2 regions of the Oceanobacillus iheyensis HTE831 genome follow, and region 2 is predicted to be linked to the other one. Evidence: riboswitches for the same ligand, from Rfam matches in the RefSeq annotation. Region 2 holds a riboswitch; the other holds the start of a gene.
The links. Region 2 has a riboswitch for S-adenosylmethionine ahead of OB_RS03765 (homocysteine S-methyltransferase family protein). Riboswitches for the same ligand answer to the same signal wherever they lie in the genome.
Positions count from the first base shown of each region.

Region 1: it holds a riboswitch for S-adenosylmethionine, as region 2 does, so the genes downstream of both, OB_RS10805 (methionine ABC transporter ATP-binding protein) here and OB_RS03765 (homocysteine S-methyltransferase family protein) in region 2, are expected to answer to the same signal.

Region 1 covers NC_004193.1:2,131,926-2,140,069, forward strand. The annotation lists gene OB_RS10795 (MetQ/NlpA family ABC transporter substrate-binding protein) at 1-587, opposite strand, end outside; gene OB_RS10800 (methionine ABC transporter permease) at 608-1,273, opposite strand; gene OB_RS10805 (methionine ABC transporter ATP-binding protein) at 1,260-2,276, opposite strand; SAM riboswitch class I at 2,339-2,441, opposite strand; gene OB_RS10810 (polysaccharide deacetylase family protein) at 2,599-3,306, opposite strand; gene OB_RS10815 (methyl-accepting chemotaxis protein) at 3,547-5,544, opposite strand; gene OB_RS10820 (nuclease-related domain-containing protein) at 5,757-6,695, opposite strand; tRNA gene OB_RS10825 (tRNA-Arg) at 6,995-7,068, opposite strand; tRNA gene OB_RS10830 (tRNA-Gly) at 7,074-7,147, opposite strand; gene OB_RS10835 (metallophosphoesterase) at 7,286-7,795, opposite strand; gene OB_RS10840 (XTP/dITP diphosphatase) at 7,818-8,144, opposite strand, start outside.
Region 2 covers NC_004193.1:724,873-733,016, reverse strand. The annotation lists gene OB_RS03785 (GerAB/ArcD/ProY family transporter) at 1-804, opposite strand, end outside; gene OB_RS03780 (spore germination protein) at 804-2,354, opposite strand; gene OB_RS03775 (YfcC family protein) at 2,656-4,065, shown strand; gene OB_RS03770 (hypothetical protein) at 4,220-4,435, shown strand; gene OB_RS03765 (homocysteine S-methyltransferase family protein) at 4,761-5,810, opposite strand; SAM riboswitch class I at 5,886-5,991, opposite strand; gene OB_RS03760 (DUF1801 domain-containing protein) at 6,452-6,880, shown strand; gene OB_RS03755 (thiolase family protein) at 6,882-8,066, opposite strand; gene OB_RS03750 (acyl-CoA dehydrogenase family protein) at 8,086-8,144, opposite strand, start outside.

The DNA.
Region 1 (8,144 bases), 1.4 Mb from region 2:
TCAGAATCTACTAATCGTGGCAATTGAGCGGCTTCTACTTCTTGAAACTCAATATTTTTTGGGTTTTTCACAATATCTTTAACAGATGCTTTTAATGGATCGACTTCGTTACTAATTTCTATAAGACCCGCATCTTCTAACATGATTAATGTCCTTGCTAAGTTCGTAGGGTCATTCGCTATAGTAATCTTACTTCCTTCTTCAATAGCCTCGACACTATCATAGGAGTTGGAATATAGTCCCATAGGAGCTGTAGGTACAATAATTACTTCAGATAAATCCATACCATTTTCCTCTGCGAATGCTTCATAATAAATCTTATGCTGAAAAAGATTGGCATCAATATCTCCATTATGTAATGCATTATTCGGTTGTATATAATCCGTGAATTCTGTATTATTCACTTCATACCCTTTTTCCTCTAATAATGGTGTAATAGCATTTGTCACCATATCACTATAGGGTCCTACAGTAGCTCCAAATTCAATCGTATTCTTTTCTTCATTTCCACCATTTGCTTCTTCACTCCCACATGCTGTCAATAATGTAACACTTAATAGAGTTGCTAAAAATAATTTCCACTTCATATGAACCACTCCTTTATTCTTTAACGTTTATTTACACTCTTTGCAATAAAATCACCAAAATATTGAATAAATTGTACTAGTACAATAAGAACGATTACTGTAGTGAACATTACCATATCATCATAACGATAATAACCGTAGCGAATGGCTAAATCACCGATACCTCCTCCCCCAACAGTACCAGCCATAGCAGAGTAGCCTACTAAACTAATTGCCGTAATAGTGAGTCCACTAATAAAACCAGGTTTTGCTTCTGGATAAACAATATCCTTAATAATTAACCATGGTGATGCTCCAGTTGCAATAGCAGCTTCAATCACACCTCGGTCTATTTCCCTCGCTGCGGATTCTACAATTCTTGCATAGAATGGAATCGCTGCAACAGACAATGATACGGATGCTGCTAATGGTCCTGTTGTTGTATCGACTAGCCACTTTGTAAATGGAAGTAAAAATACTAATAAAATGATGAATGGAATCGAACGAATTAAATTAACAACCACACCTAATGTCGATTTAACAAATCTATTTTCTAAAAATAACCCTTGTTCTGTAACATATAGAAGAATACCAATAGGTAGGCCGATAATTAATGCAACAATTAAACCCAGACCTACCATGAGCATGGTTTCTAAGAAAGCTTGATTCAACTCAGGAAGTAAATTTAAAATACTAGTAAGATACATGTTGAATCACCTCCACTTGCTTTATGCGCTCTTCTAAGTAGCTAATAGCACTACTTATTTCCGAGGGATCTCCGCTTACTTCCATAATGAAAACACCTAATGGTTTGTCTTTTATGTATTCTACTTTTCCATGAAGAATATTTCCTTTCACCTTATGTTGTTGTAACATATCAGATACGACTGATTCAGCAGCAATATCTCCACGAAACTGCAGTTTAAGTAGTGTACCATTACATTGTTTTAGCAACGCTTCAGGTAATTGAAAGTCTAAAACTGTGTGGATAAAGTCTTTCGTTAATTTCTCGTTTGGATCTGAAAAGATATCATATGTCTTCCCATTTTCAATGACTTTACCGTTTTGCATCACAGCGCAACGATCACATATTTCTTTTACTACTTCCATCTCATGAGTAATGATTACAATCGTTATCCCAATTTGTTCATTTATTTTTTTAAGTAGTTTTAAAATTGATTTTGTTGTACTTGGGTCTAATGCAGATGTTGCTTCATCACAAAGTAATACCTTTGGGTTATTCGCAAGTGCTCTTGCTATACTAACCCTTTGTTTTTGTCCTCCACTTAATTGAGAGGGATATTGGTTTGCTTTATCCTCAATTCCAACTAGATTCAATAGTTCTAGAGCTCTTTTATTCCGCTCCAACTTACCAACACCAGCTGCTTTGAGTGCAAATGAGACATTTTCCACTACTGTTTTGGAAGAAACTAAATAGAATCCTTGAAAAATCATCCCTATAGATTGTCTTGCCTTACGTAATTGTTTATTGTTTAGCTCTAATAAGTCAATTCCATCAACAAATACCCTACCCTTTGTCGGCCTTTCCAGTACATTCATACAACGTAAAAGCGTACTTTTACCTGCACCGCTATATCCAACGATGCCATATATTTCTCCCTTTTTGATATCAAGGGAAACTTGATCTACCCCTATCACTCTTCTCTTTTTAGATTCATAGTGTTTCTCGATATTTTCCAACTGAATCATACATAACACATCCCATCAAAAAAACCTTCTTTCATTCAGAAAGAAGGTTTTTACATATCATTACCTTATCTTTCAGAAAAAATTCTGCAGGAAGAAGCACCACTCCGTAAAGGTAGGTTGCTGTGACATCGTAGGTCCTGTTCCCTCCGTCACTCTGGATAAGTTATTCAATTTTATTTTAGAAATAATAAGAATAATCATAATCTGATAATCCAAATTTGTCAATACATTAACGAAAATAAGCTGATAACAAAGTACATGTTATCATAAGTTATTTTTATCAACTAAACCTATTATTTTAGCTAAAAAACTGTAGATTTAACTATCTTTCACTTGTACGTTCAATCATATCTGTTACTGTAATTCCTTCGTACCCCTCTTCTTTAAAGAAACGAAGTATAATTGGAAGTGCTTCTATAGTTGGCGTACGATCTCCACCCGCATCATGAAAAAGAATAATATCTCCTGGTGAAAGATTACCAATCACTTGATTAGCAATGGTTTTACTATCCACATCATCCCAATCTCTTGTATCCTGATCCCAAGCCCACATCGCTACTTTTTGACCTTTTTTCTTTGCAATACTAATAACTGTTTCATTATAGTTTCCTCCAACCGGACGAAAAGTAGCAGGATATTTCCCAGTGATCTTTTCAATAATTTCATTTGTTTTTGTTAATTCATCATTTAAATAGGTAATGCTCCCGTTATGAGTAAACGTGTGATTTCCAATTTCATGGCCTTCTAGAAATGCTCTAAATACAAGTCCTGGATATTTACGTGCATGAGCACCCATCACATAAAATGTACCTTTCATATTATACTGTTCTAATATGTCTAAAATCTCCGGTGTATAATCAGGATGTGGTCCATCATCAAACGTTAAAGCAACAATTTTCTCATCGGTTTCCCCTTCCCAAATAGCATCTCCTGCTTTTTCGAAGTCAAACCGATCTTTTGATAAAACGTTACTTGGTTGCTGTATTAATAAAATAACGATACCTAGAATAACGAGTATAAACTTCCTCATTCCACATTCACCTCAACTCATATTGTTTGATTGTAAGTAAAATCTATACATACAAGCGGTTCTTTCCCCAATACTGATCAATGCTTTGCAAGATATGATTTCGGTATCTTTCCTCGACTTATAACTTTCCTCATGTTGATTGAAACCCGTAGAGAAATATCTAATAAACAGCCCTAAAGAAACGAGGATGCGGTCCATATATGAACCGCATCCTCGTACTTTAGTGTAATGACGTGTTATTTAATTTCTAGATAGCTTAAAATTCTCTACTAATTGTTGTAAGTCTTCTGCTACAGTAGTTAAATCTGCCGCTGAATTTGCAATTTCTTCCATTGAAGCAAGCTGTTCTTGTGTAGATGCTGAAACATTTTCGGCTTCATGTGATACTGTATCACCAATGGAGGCCACACCTTCAAAAAGAGAAGTAAATTGTTTCGTTGCCGTTGATATTCCTTCAATTTCAGTTGTTACATTCATGATTTGATTCGTTATAGAATCTACATATCCAGTAATATTTGAGAAAGATTGATCTGCATTATTAGCAATATTAATCCCTTTTTCAACCTCTGTTGTTGCAGCTTTCATCGAACTCACCGTATTCGCAGTTTCCGATTGAATAGCGCTAATCATTGTCTTAATTTGCTCTGCTGATTGGGAAGATTTTTCAGCAAGTTTTCTTACCTCATCAGCTACCACAGCAAATCCTTTCCCATGCTCTCCGGCTCTTGCTGCTTCGATTGTAGCATTAAGAGCTAATAAGTTTGTTTGCTCAGAAATATCCGTAATAACATCAATAATTTTGCTGATTTCTTCTGATTGATTGCCTAAACCTTCAATATTATTGGATAGCTGATGTGTATTCTCTTTGATAAATTCCATTTGACTAATTGTAGTATTCAATGCTTTGTTACCTTCATTAACAGCTGAAATGGTATTGGTAACAGTATTTGAAACTTCATTCGAACTTGCTTCTATCGTATAAATAGAATCTGTCATTTCCTTCGCTAATTTGGAGCTCTTTGTTATATTGTTATTTAAACTACTCATACCCTCAGCTACTTCTTGTACAGAAGAAGAAATTTGCTCTGTTGCTGATGTATTTTGTTCGGTACTGGCATTTAATTGTTCAGCTGAGGATGCTAAATGATTTGATTTATCTCTAACTTGAAGGATAATTCCATTCAAATTTTCTCGCATTTTATTAAATGATTGAGCTAGTGTACCTAATTCATCATCTCGATGGAGGTGTACCTCATCGCTTAAATCTCCATGACTTATCGTATCACTTGCACTTACAAGATGATATATCGGTTTCGAAATAGAACGAATAATAATGACAATTACTACCCCTCCAAGAATTAATGCAACCGTTATAACAAAGATTGTCGTATTTAAAATTGGGCTCACATTATAGGCTATTTCACTATTAAACATGGTTCCAGCTATTTTCCAACCTGTAATTTCACTTGTAGCAAATGCCAATTGTTTGTCATCACCTTCAAATTGATAGCTGAATTTTCCATTTTCCGAGTCGTATAGCTTGGAGAAAAAATCTTCTACCGCTTCAGAACCAGCCTCATAATCGGGGTGACTAATATAGCTTTGTCCTTCATCTAATAGAAACATATACCCTTCTTCCCCGATAGCGACTGAATTAACTATATTTGTTAAACTAGCTAACTCTAAGTTTACTGCTACAACACCATCATTATTTGCAGTAGCTTTCGCAAGTGTTACAACCACTTGATTAGAAGAAGCTGATACGTAAGGAGTTGTTACGATTACTTCGCCTTGATTTTCCATCGCTTGTTGATACCAAGGTCGCTCTCTTGGATCATAATCGGATGGGTTTTTAAAGGATGTAGGGAAGTTCATGAATTCTCCCGTCTCTGACCCTACATATGTTTGTTCAAAGACTACATCTTTTGCATTTTGCATATTTTCTAAGATTCTGCCTGTAGCTTCATCTGCATTATCTTCTATATCCGATGGATCAATTGCAGTAGATAAGTATTCGATGTTATCCATTTGATCATTCATAAACTGATCAATAGTTTGTTTCATAATTTCTACGTTCTTTTGTGCAGAGTCTATCATACTTTCCTCAATCTTATTCTTTGCGCTTTGATATGAGGTTAATCCTATTGCAATACTAGGGATTAATAATATGATAAGAAACGCTATTATTAATCTATTTCTTAAACTAAGTGATTTCTTGATTCTTTTTTTCTTCTTCAATGTGTTACCTCCTGCTATAAGTTTGTGCAATTATGAACTTTATATCGACCAAAAGCACTAGAACTTAACAGCAAGTTTAAAAATAAAACTAATCATAAAAGTCAAACAATTACAGAACTTATTATCTATAATAATATATCTAATTAACAAATAAGCACCTATCTCATGGATAGATGCTCGTCGCTCCCGTTATTCACCTTAAGATATGTTACTTATACATCTATATTGTTATTTAAAATAAGGCTACTTATATCAGCAAGTTCTTCACGTTGATATATGATATCTTTCGTTGTTAATTCTTCTAAGAAAAAGGAATAGAGGCTTTCCTCATCGGTAAAAATGTTAACCTGATCGTCATTTGAATAATTCTTCACAAACGTACGGTATTGAGAAGCACAATTATAATAGACAATCGGTTGTACGGAATTATACTCTATATGCGTTTGTTCTAAGAAGTTTTTCAGTTTTAATGCTGTCTCCATCACTTCATTAGATGGATTTCCATAGGATACTACTTTTACATTTGCTTGCAAAGTTTCAGATACTTCATCATTTTTAATTACCATTGTATGTTCTTTATGATCATCATAAGGGAACATCGATTGAATTAATACATCTAACGTATTATCCTGACCGTAAGAAACTCCGTGTAACACAGTACCTGACCATTTCTTTGTTTCTATAATGTACAAGCCAGTCGGCAGCAATATGAGATGATCAATTTGTCTAGTCTTTAATTCCAGTCCTTTATTATAAGGAATAAAAAGATTACCTATAATCAGCATTTCATCTTTTTGTACGAGGTTTTGTTTGATTAACATTTCCTTTACATGTAATAGTATATTATGAGTTTCTACTTCACCACTATTAATCGAGAACGCTTTTAAACTATTTATATAATCATTTTTATCACTTATCATTTTATTAAATCTATTTATTTCTTTATTGAGCTCAATCTCAAAACGTTGATGTTCATCATGCAACCTATTTTCGTATTCAGAGGTTTGTGTTTCCATTGTTGCCGATACCTCTTCTGTTATCAAATCAATATTATACTCATGCTCTCTTTCCATTTTCTTTGCGCGCTTCAACAATAATACAATAACAGCAGCCAAAATAATTATTATTGAAAAGTAAATTATAGTTACCATATTTTTCCTCCTATATGGTTATTATACGATATTGCTCTTATAATATCCTTTTAGATATCTATAAACTTTTGCAACGATCTACATAAAATCTAAATTCACCTATTTTGATTAGAATACAACATACTATTAAATAAACCAACCAAAATATCAACTTTTTCAACAAATTCGCTATAATCTACCACACTTACTAACGATTGAAACATAAAACAGCTAGTTTTTGATTTATATAGTAATAGCCTTACCTTTGTCATAGAATAAAAAAACCCTTATAAACATATCGTTTATAAGGGTTAGCATAACGTCCCAGGCAGGATTCGAACCTGCGACCCACAGCTTAGAAGGCTGTTGCTCTATCCAGCTGAGCTACTGGGACATATTTGGAGCGGGTGAAGGGAATCGAACCCTCGTCATCAGCTTGGAAGGCTGAGGTTTTACCATTAAACTACACCCGCAAATTCTATCTCTAGTTCAACATTATGTATGTCGTCTTTTTTAACGGACAAGTAATATTATATGATCCAGCAGGTAATTTGTCAACAGGTTTTAAAAAAAGTTTTAGTCAGTAACGAAAAAAGTTACTGACTTTACTTTTATAATGTTGTTGAATAAGACATACTTTCCACCCTTTGACCTTCCACTGTATAAAACTCAATTGAAACATTATAATTATCTAACCATTCTAATACAGCATACGTTTTCTCTACCCGGTTTCTCGGCATACGAATACTTCCTGGATTGATAAATAATTGTTCTCCAATTTTTTCTGCACCAGCGATATGCGTATGTCCAAAGCAAACAACTTTAGCTTCCTGTTCTTCCGCTGCATAAGCAAGTGTGGTAAGACCCGATTTCACTTGATGAAGATGCCCATGTGTAATAAAGAATCTGATTCCATCAATATCCTTAATTTCCTCTGTTGGATACCGGGGATCAAAATCACAATTCCCTCCAACTTTATAAAAAGGATGTAACACTTCCGCATCAAAATCCAATTCCGAGTCGCCACAGTGGATATACCAATCAACCTCGTGTTGATTCATAATTTCCGTTAACTCCTGTGTCAAACCATGACTATCACTAGTTATTAATACACGAGTCATCGTAATCCCTCCATTTGGTGACTTATATTGTATGTAACCATTTTTCTAGCTGATCAATCGCATTTTTACGATGACTAATTTGATTCTTTTTAGCTGGATCTAATTCAGCCATTGTCACATCATACTTTTTTGGAATAAAGATAGGATCGTATCCAAATCCATGATCGCCTTTTTGTTTACTATGAATGTGTCCTTCACAATAACCTGTACAAAAGTTAGTTTCTTTACCTGGTTGAGCTATAGCTAATACACAAATAAATCTTGCACTTCGATCATTATCGGGAACATCCTGCATTTCTTTTAGTACCTTCTCGATATTTGCTTGATCATTAGTCGGCTCACCGGCATA
Region 2 (8,144 bases):
AAATCCTGCTGAATGAATGGTGTTGGCAAGCTCCACTAATGGATAGATAGTATTAGCTGTCGTAACATTTCCTAATACAGCAATACAAGCCAGATATATTGATACATATAATATCACTACAACTGAGACACCTATGGCTGCACTTTTAGGGCCCTTTTTGGGATCTCTATTTAATTTCATATAAAATAATAAGATAAATCCACCTGTATATGACAAAATCCCGTTGGGAAGCTCTTTTATATACGTCTTCCAATCCGTAGTAAAAACCGGTAGAAGATGATCAAAATCACCGAATGGCAATGACATGAAGACTAACACAATTGTTGCAATAATAGAAAAGGCCATAAACCCAAAACACATACGAAACATTGCATTTCTACTACCCGACACTGCATAAACAATAACTAATAGAAATGCTAATACAACCACTTCTGTTGGTGTGCGATCAAAAAGATAATGTTGTGATATATCTGCAATAAATGCTAATTCATACCCTACTATAAACCAGCAAACGATAATATAAAGAACCGATATAGCAATTGCTACAGGTCGACTTAGCAAAAAAGATGCATAATCTAAAAATGATTGATTAGGAAATTTAGACGCTATATTTGCAATCACCCATGTAATCATAATGGATAAGATTCCTGCAGTAAGTAACGTTACCCATCCGTCCGCTGCCTCAGTCTTACTCGCTAACAAACGTGGATAGGTTAAGATCCCCACTGCAACAACCATACTCAAAACCGAAACACCAATGGTTACATTTGAAATTTTTCCATCCGTATAATTTACTGTTCTCATTAATTTTTCCGACCTTTTTTCGGTTGATTTAAGTTCTGCAAAAAGTTATCACGCTTTGTTAAAATAGTAATTGGCGCACGGATAATAATATCGGATATATCTTTTTTCATCATCGGCATTAACGGAACACTGTATGGTACACCAAAACTTTTTAGGTTTGTAATATGAATAACCATTACAATTAAAGATAGAATCAGCCCGTAAAGTCCGAGTACTGCAGAGGCGAACATTACACCAAATCGTATTGCGCGAAAACTAATTGCTACACTATAATAGGGAACACAAAAACTTGCAATAGCTGTTAATGCTGTCACAATAACGATAATCGGACTCGCAATTCCTGCATTTACAGCTGATTCCCCAATTACTAAACCTCCAACTATACTAATAGTTTGGCCAATTACTTTTGGCAGCCGTATAGCAGCTTCTTGAAGCATCTCAAACACCATAGCCATTAATAACACTTCAACAGCTGCATTAAAAGGCATACCTTCTCTACTAGCCGCAATAGAAAATACTAAAGATGTAGGCAGCATACCAGGATGAAATGATACCAAAGCAATATAAATTCCTGGCAAAAATAATGCAATGATACATGCAATAAATCGCAATACACGCAACAAAGATGCCATTATCCAACGTTGGTTATAATCTTCCATTGATTTCACAATATCATTCAGAACAATTGGGCCAATGATACAAAAAGGAGTACCATCTACTAAAATTACAAATTTCCCATGTAACATTTCAAATGATGCTTTATCTGGTCTTTCTGAGCTAATCATTTGAGGAAAAGGTGATAGGGAACTATCCTCGATCCATTGTTCAATTTGTGCAGAATCCGTTACATATTCCGTATCTATAGATTGAATTCTTCGTATTACTTCCTCTAAAATATCAGGATTAATTAAATCCTCTATATAACAAAGCACGACCTTTTGTTTTGATCTCGATCCGATCTCAAAGCTTTTATAACGCAATTTCGGATCTCTTAAATCTCTTCGAATTAAAGATAAATTCACCTCTAGATTTTCGATAAACCCGTCTCGTGGACCATGAATTAATGTTTCTGATTGAGGCTGTTCCACAGAGCGTTCCTTACCACCAGAAGAACCGATGACTAAAGCCATCTTTTCACCATCAATAAAAAATACAGTTTGTCCATCTAAGATATAATCAATAATCTTATCCATATTCTCCGTTTCTTCAATTGAAGTTATGGATATTACCTCTAACTTAATGTTCTCTATTAGATCGACTTCAACATCTTTTAAATTTTGTTGAAGGTTTTGGATAATATTATTATTAATAAGTGTTTCATCGGTTATTCCGGAAATATAGGCAATACCACAGTTTGTATTCATCTTACCGACTTTGATATTACGTAAATTTAAATCGTCTGGATTACCGATAGATTGCTTTATATTTTGAAGGTTTGTACTTAACTTACTTGATATCGATAATTCCGTTTTTGCAGGCCGCTGTATAGAAGTAGCACGTTTTTTATCTAATTGCTGATTTTTTAACTTAGATAGTATAGATCTTTTCAACGCGATACCCCCAAACATCTAGTATTTTTCTTTTACCATTCCACAGAACAGGTTAATTATTCACTACAGGATGACCGAATTAACTAATTTTACTTGAGTAATCCTATCTCTCCCCCTATAGATTAGATGAACACTTATTGTTAAAAATCAACCTTTGGATCTAACCCTCCTACCTACTTGGGTCATTTGACTTATATTGTCTGTCTTTTATTGAAAATAGTGATCAATACGATATAATTGAAAACTATATTTATGTATTTTTCTGATTTTAGTCTTTAAATATTTACGTAGGAGGTAGGATATGGAGGACAAAAAAGATATTTCACAACAAAGAAAACATTCTAGATGGGTGATGCCTGATACGTATGTTATCCTGTTTTTAGTATTGCTAGCAGCTTATATTGCGACATTTATTATTCCATCAGGTACTTTTGATCGAGAAAGTGTTGATGGTGTCGAAAAGGTTATTCCTGGAACTTATCAGTCGACTGATGGAAATTCATTAGGTTTTCTAGATTTTTTCAACGCGATACAAACTGGTATGGTATCTTCTGCAGACATTATATTCTTAATATTGTTTACTGGTGGAATGTTTGAAATCATTGAACGTTCTGGAGCCTTACGGGGTGTGATTAATCAAGCTGTAAGACTTACTCGTGGAAATGAATTTTGGCTAATTGCAACTGTATCCACTATCTTTGCACTCGTTGGAGCTGTCGGTGCAGTAGCAAATGCTGTAATTGCTTTTGTAATGGTTGGCGTCATTATTGCGAGAGCATTAAAGCTTGATCCAATTGTTGCTATCGCTATAACGTTTGGAGCTAATTTCGTAGGATTTAGTGTTGGATTTTTAAATCCTTATACTGTTGGTATAGCACAAGATATTGCGGGGCTACCGCTATTTTCCGGAGCATTATTTCGAATAATTATATTTATCTTGATGCTAACAATAACAATTGCTTACACGTGGCGGTATGCAGAGAAAATCATGCAAAATAAAGAGATGAGTTTAATAGGAACATATGAAGCAGACGATGAGATGGACAGTTTAAATGCTCCTTTTACTACAAGGCATAAGTTATTATTAGGTTTTGTAACGCTTAGTCTAGGCTTTTTCGTATACGGATCGATTCAACTAGAGTGGACAATAAATCATATGTCTGCATTCTTTATATTTATCTCACTTGGTTCTGGGATTATTGCAGGAATGCATTATAATACTATAGCTGAAACATTTTTACATGGAGCTAGAAATCTTGTTTATGGAGCACTAGTAGTAGGTTTAGCGAGATCAGTAATTGTTGTATTAGAAGAAGCAATGGTTATTGATACGATTGTATATGCATTATCCGTACCTCTTGAAAATTTATTACCAGTATTTTCTGCTATTGGTATGTTTATTTCGAATTCATTGCTTAACTTTTTAGTCAATTCAGGTAGCGGACAAGCAATGATAGCAATGCCACTTCTATCTCCATTAGCTGACATGATTGGGGTAACTAGACAAGTTGCTGTTCAATCTTATCAATTTGGGGATGGACTCACTAATTTAATCTTTCCTACGTCAGGAATTCTTATGGCTAGTCTTGCTGTAGCTAAAGTACCTTATACAAAATGGCTAAAATGGGTATTCCCTCTATTTCTTATATGGCTAGTAATTGCAATTATAGCTTTAATAATAGGAGTTCTCATTGAATGGGGTCCTATGTAGACAGTAAAACACATCATTCCCATTAAAATATAATCATTCCTGAATAAATAGTTAGGTGTAATTACCTAATTATTTATTCAAGCTAGTTGATATCCTTCAATATATACCGATATAAGAATATATAAACAACTAAATTAGCGAGGAATGATGAGTAATGTCATTTAAGATTCCTCCCTACACTTCAAAGTACAAATTAATTGCTACTTACCGAAGTAATGGGGATACCTGGCTTGCCATGTTAATCGATGAAGAGCCATTAAATTTTAAATGGAATGATATTGAAAGTATCCAGGATTTAGAGTTAAAAAATTATCTATATTCATTGCAATCCGAAATAGAGGCAGGAACATATGAAGTAGAAAATCACTAAGATTTAGGACACAACAGTGAGGTTTAACTTTTTATACGGAGCAGCAAGATTTATTTCAAAAAAATGAAAGGAAAATGGAAGATATACGTAAAACTCTACGGGAGGAAAAAGGGATGAGGAGACTGACAACCACCCGTAGAAGATCGCGTATGAATTTTCCATTATTCCAGTTCATCATATAATGATTACACGCCTTAAATTCTTATGTTTCTCTTCTTTTCACGTTCAAGTTAGAGGATTTATCTGTCTCCCTCATAATTGCCACACCCATCAACCTCTTTGATTTTTCCAATACGCTAATAAATCCTCCAGAGAAATGACGATATTATGCCTTGAATCGATAACCTACGTTATGCTCTTTTAAACTTTTATCCTTACCAAACAAGAAATGTTTCTCCATGTCAGGAGAATAAGGAGAATTAACGGTCTCTTTCCCAACAGACTCTGCAACAGCTCTTAGCATAGCTGGAGAAGCCCCACAGCATAATCCGATATAATTAACACCGATTTCTTTTGCTTCTTTAGCCCATGCTGCCAGTTCATAACGGTTATGGTACAGTGGATCTAATGCAGTTGGAAAAGTGGTCTCAGTAGGGAGATGACAGCTACACCCACCATCAGGTAAATTGAAAAAAGTCGGATGCTCATTTGATGTACGATATGGAATAGGTAATGCACCTACATAACCGTCTACATGCTGTCTAATTTTTGCGATATAAGGCTGCATTGTATCTGGACCTCGGAAACAATTCATGCCAACAACAAGGGCTCCTTTTTCCGATAATATCTTACACGATTCTTCTACTGTATAGCAATCTCTTAAGATGTTCTCTCCCATTAATCCTAGTGTGATGACAGCTGGCAAGTCTTTTTTCAATATTTCTTCCAAAGCAATCTCTGCCTCTTCATGATAATAGAACGTTTCCCCATTTATAAAATCAACGTCTTCTTCTTTACTCCACTGTGCCATTTCGGCAAACATCTCTCTCACTTTATGTTTGCTTGATTCATCATTAGGGTCAAAGATATTTGTATTAGAAATATTTCCTGCAACTAATGCTTCTTCCTGTGGATGTTCTTTGGCTACTTCTTTCGCTAAACGAATAGCACTTCTGTTCAACGGTTCTAGTAATTGTTCCTTACCAATAATACGCATTTTCTCTCGATGTGCATTATATGTAAATGCTAATACAACATCCGAACCAGCGTTCATAAAATCACGATACGTCTGTTTTAACGCATCCGGATTTTCAAGGGCTACTTCTGGTACAAACGAACCTGCCTGTAAGTACCCCCTCCTCTCTAATTCAAATAAATACCCTTCTCCTGCTATTACCGTGCCTTCTTGCAAACGTCTTTGTAAACTCCGCTTCATAATAATCTCCTCCTATTCTAAAAATCAAAAAACCCCTCTTCTAAAAGTAAGAAGAAGGGTTAAAATACATAGCTCTTCTTATCTTTAAGGCTTGTAAGCCTATTGGAATTAGCACCATACCTTATCTAGGCTGGTTGCTGAGACTTCATCGGGCCAATCCCTCCATCTCTCTTGATAAGTCTAACTATATTAAATTTTTAAAAAATTAACTTTATAATATTCTAACTGATAACATTAAAATAATCAATAGTGAAATTTATTATAATTTAGAAAAGCTGATTTTTGTTCGTAGTGAAAGGTTGTAAATCAAGCTCAACATAACCAATCGTAAAATATAGCAAATTGAAAGAAAACCAAGAGCTATTATTGCAAAGAACCAGCACACACTTTTTATAAGATACTTGGTTATTAGAGCGCTTCTATTCACCAATTCCCTAGTATTTTTCTAGATTTTTGGGCATTAGAGCGCTTCTAGAAAAGGACTTTTCTTTTACTAGTTAGTTGGATCGGTGAATGGCAGCAAAAAAGCGATTCGACTGAACGAAAAAATCAAGCAGCGCAACATTTTTATAAAGATAGTTTATTAATTATACGATTCGTTTGTTATACTATTATCAATCATAGTAGGAGGAGCGATGAAAATGTATGAACTAAAAACAAAAGAAACAGAAAACAGTGTTATTCAATTCATCGAAAGTATCGATCATGTTCAAAAGAAAGAAGATGCTTATCAATTATTAGATATATTTACCGAATCTACTGAGTATCCAGCAAAGATGTGGGGAACAAGTATTATTGGTTTTGGAAAATACAAATATAAATACGCTTCTGGCCACTCGGGTGAATCTTTAATGGTAGGATATTCTCCTAGAAAATCAAAAATCAGTCTCTATCTCTCAACAGAAGTTTCTCAAGATAATGAATTATTGACAGATTTAGGGAAGTACACTACAGGAAAATCATGCGTCTACATTAATAAACTCAGTGATATTAATCTGGATACTTTACGTCATTTAATTAAGAAATCTCTCAATCATATACAATCAACATATCCTGATAATGCAAAATAGCTTAGCATTGTTCAATTAATATTGCCATTCCTTGACCGCCACCAGCGCACAAGGTAGCTATGCCATATTGTTGTTTTCTTCGAATTAACTCATAGATTAATGTCGTAATTATCCGTGTTCCTGTAGCACCGACCGGATGACCTAATGCAATTGCACCACCATTAACATTTACTTTTTCATAATCCAAACCTAGTTGGCGGATGACAGCGATACTTTGAGAGGCAAATGCTTCATTTAATTCTATTAAATCTATGTCTTGCAATGTTTTATTCGTTCGTTTAAGTAATTGATTGACTGCGGGTACTGGTCCAATCCCCATCATTTCAGGAGACACACCTGCTGTACTCCAGTCTATAATTCTTGCGAGTGGTTTCAACCCAAGATGTTTGGCCCGTGACTCTTTCATGATTACCAGAGCTGACGCCCCATCATTTCTGCCACAAGCATTACCTGCCGTCACCGTACCGTCTGCTTCAAATACCGGTTTTAGACTTGCTAGTTTCTCTAAAGATGTATCAAGTCGAGGATATTCATCTACTGCAAATACAGATGTTTGTTTCTTTTCCTTAACTTCGATAGGGGCTATCTCTTTTTTAAATCGTCCTGTTTCGATGGCTTTTTTTGCTCTGTGCTGGCTTTCTAATGCAAATGCATCTTGATCTTCTCTTGATATTTTATATTTCCTAGCAACATTCTCAGCGGTAATTCCCATTGATAGGCTCTTACCATAGATTTCTGGAGGTTGTTGTCCTGCTTCTAAATTAGAATCTACGATAGTTGTTCGATCCCCTCCAAATCTAGTATTTCGTAAATATATTGGAGATCGGCTCATACTCTCTGCTCCCCCCGCTACTACAATATCAGCTTGATTGCTTAGAATTTGTTGCACTCCGGATGTCACTGCTTGAATTCCAGAAGCACATAATCTATTTACCGTGAAAGCAGTAACTTGTTCAGGAATACCAGCTCTTAGTGCTGCGACTCTAGCAATATTCGATGATTCTGTTGATTGTCTTACTTCTCCTAAAATAACCTCATCTATATGATCAGCAGGAAGATTGACTCTTCTCAATGATTCTTTCACTACATGGCTTGCTAGGAAACCAGATGATATGTTTTTCAATGATTGGCCATATGCTCCAATTGGCGTTCTAATTGCACTAACAATAACGATCGGATCCTCCACCTTTATACCTCCCTGCTTCTTATCTGTTGCTATAGTGTTTTTTCAATTGTCCTGCAATAATATTCTTCTGAATTTCCG